DNA from 2 places in the Micromonospora sp. NPDC048947 genome. Region 2 is predicted to be linked to the other one. Evidence: riboswitches for the same ligand, from Rfam matches in the RefSeq annotation. Region 2 holds a riboswitch; the other holds the start of a gene.
The links. A riboswitch is a leader RNA that binds a small molecule or an ion and turns the genes downstream of it on or off. The one in region 2 is predicted to bind S-adenosylmethionine.
Positions count from the first base shown of each region.

Region 1: it holds a riboswitch for S-adenosylmethionine, as region 2 does, so the genes downstream of both, AB0B98_RS11270 (hypothetical protein) here and thrC (threonine synthase) in region 2, are expected to answer to the same signal.

Region 1 covers NZ_JBEZFO010000006.1:121,055-125,209, forward strand. Annotated here, with positions in the region: gene AB0B98_RS11255 (hypothetical protein) at 1-142, shown strand, start outside; gene AB0B98_RS11260 (SUMF1/EgtB/PvdO family nonheme iron enzyme) at 598-1,353, opposite strand; gene AB0B98_RS11265 (VOC family protein) at 1,681-2,055, shown strand; gene AB0B98_RS11270 (hypothetical protein) at 2,284-2,886, opposite strand; SAM riboswitch class IV at 2,914-3,034, opposite strand; gene AB0B98_RS11275 (LysR family transcriptional regulator) at 3,528-4,155, opposite strand, start outside.
Region 2 covers NZ_JBEZFO010000037.1:3,194-7,348, reverse strand. Annotated here, with positions in the region: gene paaN (phenylacetic acid degradation protein PaaN) at 1-447, opposite strand, end outside; gene AB0B98_RS32020 (GNAT family N-acetyltransferase) at 548-1,567, opposite strand; gene thrC (threonine synthase) at 1,822-3,108, opposite strand; SAM riboswitch class I at 3,119-3,254, opposite strand; gene AB0B98_RS32010 (DMT family transporter) at 3,322-4,155, opposite strand, start outside.

The DNA.
Region 1 (4,155 bases), on a different contig from region 2:
GGTGCTTCCGGGGCAGCGTCCGTTATTCGGCATTGTTGAGTATCTGCTGGACGGCATGACCTATGGCGAGCTGAACACCTTGGTGGACGGGTTGCTGCGGGATGCCTGCGATCTGCTCAGGCAGTGGTCTCGGATTCAGTGAGCACCCGCCGGACACGATGCCTCACGACTCCCTACCGACCCCCGTTTACCCCCCGAAAACCCCCCGCCCTTAGTTGACAACCAGTGACAACTAGCGATCATCGCCTTCTCGTGTCTGAGCAGCTCAGCGACTATCCCTGATGAACAATGACAGGGCCGGTTTGATTACGGATCGTAACAAGGGGTCGTCGGTTCGAATCCGGCCGTCCCGACAGAGTTTCGGCAGGTCAGAGGCCTTGATTCACTTCGGTGGATCGGGGCCTTTTGCCGTTTCGTCTCACAATTCTGACGTACGCGCGTACTGCTGATTTTCGGGTGATCGAGTCACCCGAACAGGCCTCATTCGAGGTGCTCGGCCGGTCCCTCGGGCTGTACGGGCGGTGGGCCGACGGGCGGCGCCCCTGTTCGGCGATCGTCGGCCTGCTGCCGGCTCGAGAGAGATCCGCTAGACCACCCTCACTGGGGCGGCAGTGGTGTGGCCGGGCGTACCGCCGTGAAGTCGGCGTGCTCGTACCGGGTGGCGGAAAGCAGTAGCAGCCACTCGTCACAGCCCTGCCACGGGTAGAGGTCGGCGGCTCCGCCGCGCACAGTGCGGGGCCCGTCTCCGGTCCGCGGTCGCGCGGTCGACGGTGCGCCGTAAAACCCGGCGATCCACACGTCGGCGCAGAGCTCGTTCGCCGATCCCATCGCCACCAGCCCGAACGCGTTCTCGCCGGCGGCCGTCCGCGTCTCGTCGCCGAAATCGTCGAGAAGCTGGTCCTCGTCGGGTTTCGTGTCCCCGCGGAACGTCAGCGTGGTGGTGCCGGCTCGCGCTGCGTACTCCCACTGCGCCTCGCTGGGCAGCTGGAACGGCAACAGCTTGAGCACGTCCTCCAGGTCGCCTTCGAGCCGCGCAGTGCCGGTGTCCGCCTCGGCGTAGTCGTCTTCGTACTCGGGCAGCCAGTGCTGGACCTGCGCCACGGTCAGCGGATGCCGGGCAAGCAGGAACGGCTCGACCCGCACCTCGCGTACCGGCTGTGCGTCCTTGGCGCTGGCGAGGAACGGCTCGATGGTGTCCTCGACTCCTCCGCTGCGCTCGATCGCGCGTACCGCGTCCAGCTCCGCCTCGGACAGTCCCATCCGGAACGTGCCGCCCGGAACCTCCCGGAACACGACCCCCGACGGAACATGCCGCCATGCCGGTCGCCCGGCCACGATCTCCTCGGTCCACATGGCGGCGAACGCTAGCAGCCAATCCGTCCGGCGGTCTCTCCCGATGACCCGCAGCTCGCGCACTCATCAACCGAATGTGGCGCTTCTGACCGGCGCTATGCCGCGTTGGTGCTGATCGGCACGTCGATGACATCCCGTGCGACCACGATCCCGTCCTTGACGGCCGGTTGACTGGCAGGAGCGCGTATTCGTTCGACGCGAATTCTTCCTCAATGGGGCGGCCGCTGTCGGGGCGCGTCACGCACCGTAGCCAGAGCGGGCTAGCGTCGGCGTCCGGATCTGCCGAGATGAGCGCGCCCCAGTGGGAGCGGGCTGCACATCGTCGCTATGGTCGCTGTCGTGGAGACACTGGGCCGACTTGCCGGAGTCACGGTCGACTGCCGGGATCCGCAGCGGCTGGCTGACTTCTGGTCCGTGGTGCTTGGAGGACGCGTGACGGAGTCTCTTCCCGGCTGGCGGCGCGTCACTGTCGCCGGGGGCGGCCCGGTGCCGACATTCCAGCCGGTCCCGGAGCCCAAGGCCGGCAAGACGCGACTACACCTCGACATCGCCGTTACCGACGTTGACGAAGCGGTCGATCGGATCGGGATGTTGGGCGGGCGGTGGACAGGTGAACGGCATGACTACCAAGAGGGCGCAGTCCTCGTCATGACCGACCCGGAGGACACCGAGTTCTGCGTCGTGCAGTACTACCGGGTGTGATCTGGTTAGGCTTTCGACCGAGCATCCGAGACCTGCTGATGGCGTCGTACGCACCGTCGTCGTTGCACACTGATCACAAGCGGCCGCGAGAGTGTGGAGCCGTCGACGCACTCTTCTGCCGCTGTCTGCGCGCTGCAGGCTTGTCCGTAGCGCTCGGTAACCGCACCGACAGCGCGGCTGCTGTTCGCGATATCGGGTACCGTCAACAGCAGCCGGCTGGACTGGCGGTCAACGAGCGGTGGACAAGAATTCTTTCTGGGCCTGGCGGAGGCTGCTGAGGTCGTGGGGGACGGGCATGACGCCGTAGCGGTCGAAGGCGTCAACGCTCGCTCCAAGCGACGGCGGCGAGTATCGCTGCCACTCGGCCAGCGGCACGCTTGGGCCGACCGCGCGTAGTGGCTCGGCGAGCCGGTCGAACTCCACCTGCTGCCACTCGCGCAGCTCGTCGAAACGCCGCGCGGAGGCCACCAGCGAGGCGGCGACCTCGGTGTTCGTGGCCGTCGGTGGCTGGACCACGTCGCCGTTCATGAGCGAGTGCCGGCCCAGCGGCAGTGCGGCCCGGTGGCCGTACCATTCGCCGACGAGCTGCGAGACGTGTCGGCAGGTTTCGCAGGCCAGCCATGACCACCGGGTTCGGGTGGTCACCGTATCCCGGACGCACAACACACACAGGTCGAGGTCACCAGGGATGTCCTGGTCCTGCCACTGCTGCTCCCACTCTGGCGTACGGGGCTGGCAGCGGCACCGCTGCTCGCGTGGGGCGCCATCGCGGAGGTGCCCGCAGGTCAGGCAGACCGCGAAAGCGGCAAGGTTCAGCTCTTCGGATGGCACGGTGAACTCGCCTTCTGGTGCCCGGGGCACCCGCTCTTGCCGTACCGCAGCTTGCGGTCGGCCTGGTCTTCCCCCGGGAGCACCGTGCGCGGGTGGCGCGGTTGCCGGGTCAGCAAGCCGGGAGGCTTGGCGCTGACCGCTCTTGACGCCCTGGAAGGGTAGAGATCAGCGAGGTCGGGAGCAACCCCGGGCAATTCGCGGGGGAGACCTGAGCCGACGGCGGTGGCAGATCTATTCGTCGGCGGCGAGTCGGAGCCGGGCAAGCAGGTCGGCGACCTCCGGGTCAGTTCATGATCTGGGCCGTAGACGACGCAAAGGTCGTCGTGCAGCGGTTGCAGCTCGTTCACGTCCTCGGCGGGCTTGTCTTCGGGGACCAGCAGTATGCCGATGTTGCGGCGCAGGTCGAGAGCCGTGGGGGAGACGTCGCCGGAGGCGGCGCGTACGTGCGTCAGTACCTGCCGGAGCTGGCACGAGAGACCACCCGCAGCTGTCGATTACCGTGCACTCGACAATGCGCGGGTCCTCGCTGCTTCGCCAGGCGTTCTAACGGCTGACCGGCTCCTTCGTGGTCCGGCTGGTCCGCCGCAGGTGGCCCCCGATCGTGGCCGCATGGTCGTCGACCGGGGGTCGAAGAACGTACGTCAGGCGATGATCGGCGGAAGCTGTCCGTGGGGGAGGTCGGGCGGGCTGCTCAGCTCCGCCAGGAGGGCGTCCACCGCGGGCCGTTGCGGCGTGCCGCCGAGGGCACGGGTGACCGCGAAAATGCGTCGCTCGATGGTCGGCTCGACCAGTGGTTCTACGTGCACCCCGGGTGGCACGTGGCGTAGCGCCAGCTGCGGCACGAGCGCGGCGCCCAGCCCGGCCGCGACGAGGTCCAGCGTGAGCGCGAAGTCGACGGCACGGTGCCGGATGTCCGGCTCGAAGCCGGCGAGCCGGCAAGCGTGCAATGTGGACCGCAGGCAGGGCGTGTGCTCGGCGCTGGCGATCCATGGCAGGTCACGCAGCTCGCTCAGCCGGCCGGTGCGACGGCGCCATTCGACCGGGGTGATCAGGTGCATCGGGTCGGTGGTGACCGGATGCCGGTCCAGGTCGTCGACGAGTGGCACGGGCACGTGGTCGTACTCCTGTAGCACCACTACGTCGAGGGTGCCGGAGCGCAGGTCGAGGCGGCTCTGTTGGTCTTCGGCCTCGATCACCCGCACGTCCAGCTCTGGGTGCTTCGCCCGCGCGCGGGCGGCGGCGGGTGCTACCAGCGCGCCGGCTGCGGAC
Region 2 (4,155 bases):
CTGGAAGGCCATCACGAACGCCTGCCCGCTGGTGAACTGCACCGCGTTGGCCAGCTCGAAGATGTGCTTGTGCAGCCGGTCGAGGATCTCCAGGCAGACGCCCACCCGGGCATGCGGGCCGGCGTCGCGCCACGCCGGCAGCGCGGCGGAGGCGGCGCTGACCAGCTCACCGGGGCCGGCGTGCGGGTAGCGCACCGCCAGCGCCACCCCGAACGGGCTCGTCTCGGTGGCGACCCGAGCGCCGCTGCCAGGCTGGTCGAGCGGAAAATCACCACCGAGGTACGCCTCGAAGGCGGCCTTTCCGTCGGCGGCGGCGGTCTCGCCGTAGACCCGGGGGCTGGGGGATTCGGGATAGGCGGACCAGTAGCCCCGCTCCGTGATCGCGGTCAGCGCACGGTTGAGGGTGTCGGCGTGCCTGTCGTACAGGGGATGCGGGGTCTCCGTCATGCCCGCCATCATGCCTGAGTCAGGTCCACGAGCAGTAGCGCGAATGCCCGGCAGCGACGCATGCCTGAGTCAGGTCCACGAGGAGTAGCGCCGATACCGGTCAGAGGGTGAGCTGCCAGTCGGTCCAGGAGTCCACCGGGCGGAAGCCGAGCTGTTCGTTGATCGCCACCATGTAGCTGTTGCTGGCCGCGTTGAAGGTGTCGATCACCCGTACCGCCGGCTCGTGGGTGAGCAGGTGGTGCAGGTTCTCCGCCTTGGCGATGAGGCCGAGCCGGTGCCCACGGTGGGCCGGGTCGACGATGGTGATCTGCTGGAACGCGTGCCAGTCGACGGTGGCGCCCAGGTCCAGCAGCGTCCAGGCGACCAGCCGGCCGGACGCCTCGTGCCGCATCCCGAGGTGATAGCGCCGCCGGCCCCGGGCGTCCAGTGCCCGTTCGTTGCCGCGGATGCGCTCGGCGTCCACCTGCTCCGGCTCCCACTGCACGTCGCCCATTGGCGCGTCCATGAGCAACCGGCCGTCCAGGTAGGCGATGTCCGCCACGTACTCCTGCGGGGTGGAGCCCTGCCAGCAGACCGAGTGATAGCCCTCGGCTCGCGGTTGGGCCTCGGCGAGCGCCGCGCGCAGGGCGGCCCGGTCGATCTCGCCGACGTCGAGCCTGCGACGCACCTCGGTGAGTGCGGGCTGGGCGCCTGTCGCGGCGGCGAACGCGTCACCGGCCACACTTCGGGGCGGCCCGTCGGGCAGCGCGGAGACGGCCATCGCCACCACCCGCTTGCGGCCGTGCTCGCGGAGCAGGCGCAGCCCGTACTCGTGCAGGGCCCGGCCGACGCCCCGGCGCCGCAGCTGCGGATGCACCTGCAGCTCGGCGGTGGCGTTGTCGGTGTTGTCGAGCTGCGGCAGGTCCAGTTGGAGGTAGCCGGCCGGGACGCCATCCAGTCGGGCCAGCGCCCAGAGCGACAGGGTGCCGGGCATCGGAGTGTGGAACAGCGCGTCGAAGCGGCGCCGGCAGAAGGGCGGGAAGTCCGGGAGATCGGCGTCGTTGGCCGCCGACCCGATCCGGTACGCCTCGTCGACGGAAGTCCGGTCGGCGCCGTCGAACGACGCGATGGTGATGCTCATGCCGGTGAGCGTGCACGGTACAAAAGCGATCGGGCCAGCGAATTACTCGCTGGCCCGATCGAACGTTGGTCGGGAGGGACACTCGCACAACGCCTCCGGCGTTGGGTCGCAAGAACTTCAAAAGTCTTCGGCGAAATGCCCTCCCGCACGGAGCATCTTGCGCCGTCCGGTTCCTGCCGTCAAGTCCGTAGCGGCGGGTTTTCCACACTCACAGCGAAAACCCAGTTACCGACTGATCCACTTGGCCGCCCGGGTCAGCCGAGGAGACCGGCGTCGCGAGCGGCCCGCAGCGAGGGCTTGATGTGGTGGGTCGGCCCGACCTGGCCGGCCACCGCGTCGATGGTCTTCAGACCCTCGCCGGTGTTGAACACGACGGTCTCGGCCGTCGGGTCGAGCCGACCGGACTCGACCAGCTTGCGCAGCACGGCCACCGTGACCCCACCCGCGGTTTCGGCGAAGACCCCTGTGGTGCGGGCCAGATCGCGGATGCCGGCGCGGATCTCGTCGTCGTCGACGTACTCCATCCAGCCGCCGGTGCGGCGGACCGCTTCCAGGGCGTAGAGGCCGGCCGCCGGGTCGCCGATGTTCAGCGACTTGGCGATGCCGGTGGGCTTGACCGGGACGATCGTGTCGGTCTCGGCGTGCAGGGCGACGGCGATCGGGTTGCAGCCGGCGGACTGCGCGCCGAAGACCTTCCAGCCGTCGGCCGGCGCCTCGACCAGGCCGATCTCCACCAGCTCGGAGAACGCCTTGTCAATCTTGGTGAGCAGCTCGCCGCTGGCCATCGGGATGACCACCTGCGCCGGGATCCGCCAGCCGAGCTGCTCGGCCACCTCGTAGCCGAGGGTCTTGGAGCCCTCCGCGTAGTACGGCCGGACGTTCACGTTGACGAACGCGGTGTCCTCGAATTCGTCGGTCTCCACCAGTTCACCGCAGAGCCTGTTGACGTCGTCGTACGAGCCGTCGATCGCGACCAGTTCACCACCGTAGACGGCGGTGGTGATGACCTTGCCCTGCTCCAGGTCACTGGGGATGAAGACCACCGAGGGCGCCCCGGCGCGGGCCGCGTGGGCGGCCACCGAGTTGGCCAGGTTGCCGGTCGACGCGCAGGCGAACCGGCTGAAGCCGAGCGCCTTGGCGGCGGTGAGCGCCACCGAGACGACCCGGTCCTTGAACGAGTGGGTGGGGTTGGCGCTGTCGTCCTTGACCCAGAGCGGCGCGGTGATGCCCAGCTCGGCGGCGAGGTGCGGGGCCGCCACCAGCGGAGTCAGCCCCGGGTCGAGGGTGACCCGGCTGGCCGGGTCCTGACCGGCGGGGAGCAGGGCGGCGTACCGCCAGATGTTGTTCGGGCCGGCCTCGATCTGCTCGCGGGTGACGGTGGCCAGTGCGGCGGTGTCGTAGTCGACTTCCAGCGGGCCGAAACACTCGTAACAGGCGTGCTGGGCGGCGAGCGGGTAGCGGGCCGAGCAGGCACGGCAGACCAGGGCGCGGGCGGGGCTGGCGGCGGTGTCGATGCCGGAGGTGACGAGCGTCGACGTCATGTCGAGAGTCCTCTCATCTTTCCCCGCATCGCACGGTGCGGCGGGGACGGAATTGGCACCTGCCCCGCGGGTCGCTCAGCGGTGAGCGCGCGGGGTGGTTGCCGGGGCGTCGTCGGGCCGTATCCCTCAGCCCCTCTGGATGAGGTATTCAGTTGTGGGGTCGAGTCTAGGCAAAGCTGGGCGCGGCCTCCAGGGCAGATCCCAGGAAGTGGGTCAGCGGCCGCTCACGGCCACGGGGTCGGTCACCGCGATCGGGTCCGTCACAGCTGTCGGTCGGGGCAGCGGCGTGGTCCGGGGGCGGGCAGCGAGGTTCGCGGCGATCAGGGCGGCGATCGTGATGGCAGCCCCGACCAGTTCGACGGGCTCGGGGCGGTAGCCGCGGGCGATCTGCACGGCGAAGGTGGTCACCGGGACCAGGTTCATGAACAGCGCGGCGTTGGCTGCGCCGAGTCGCTGTACGCCGGTGTTCCAGGCCAGGACCGCGATCACCGCGCCCACCAGCACGGCGTACGCCAACTGCGGGGCGACCGCCGCGAGGTCGGCGGCGGCCGGCGCGTGCTGCCAGCCGACGGCGTCGGCGCCGATGCTCAGGACGAGCATGGCGGCGGTGCCAGCGAGCGCGGTGAGGGTGGTGAAGCGCAGCGGGGACCATTCGCCGAACCGGCTGGCACCGTGGGTGTAGATGCCCCAGCCCAGCACGGCGCCGATCATCATCAGCCCGCCGAGACCGAACTGGCCGAGCCCGGCCAGGCTGCCGCGGGTGATCACCAGGCCGACTCCGAGGAGCGCCACCAGGGAGAGGGCCAGCAGCAGCGGCTTCGGGCGTACGCCGTCGCGAGCCCAGCGCACGAGTTGGGTGATCACCGGCGTGGTGGCTACGAAGAGCGAGATCTGCTGCGGGGCTGCGTGTTCGAGCGCCAGGTTGGTGAGCAGGTTGAAGCCCGCGAAGCCGACCACTCCGAGCACCACCACCTCCAGCGCCCGGCCTCCGTGCCGAAACGCGCCGGCACCCTCGCGGAGCAGCAGGATGGCGACCAGGACGACGGC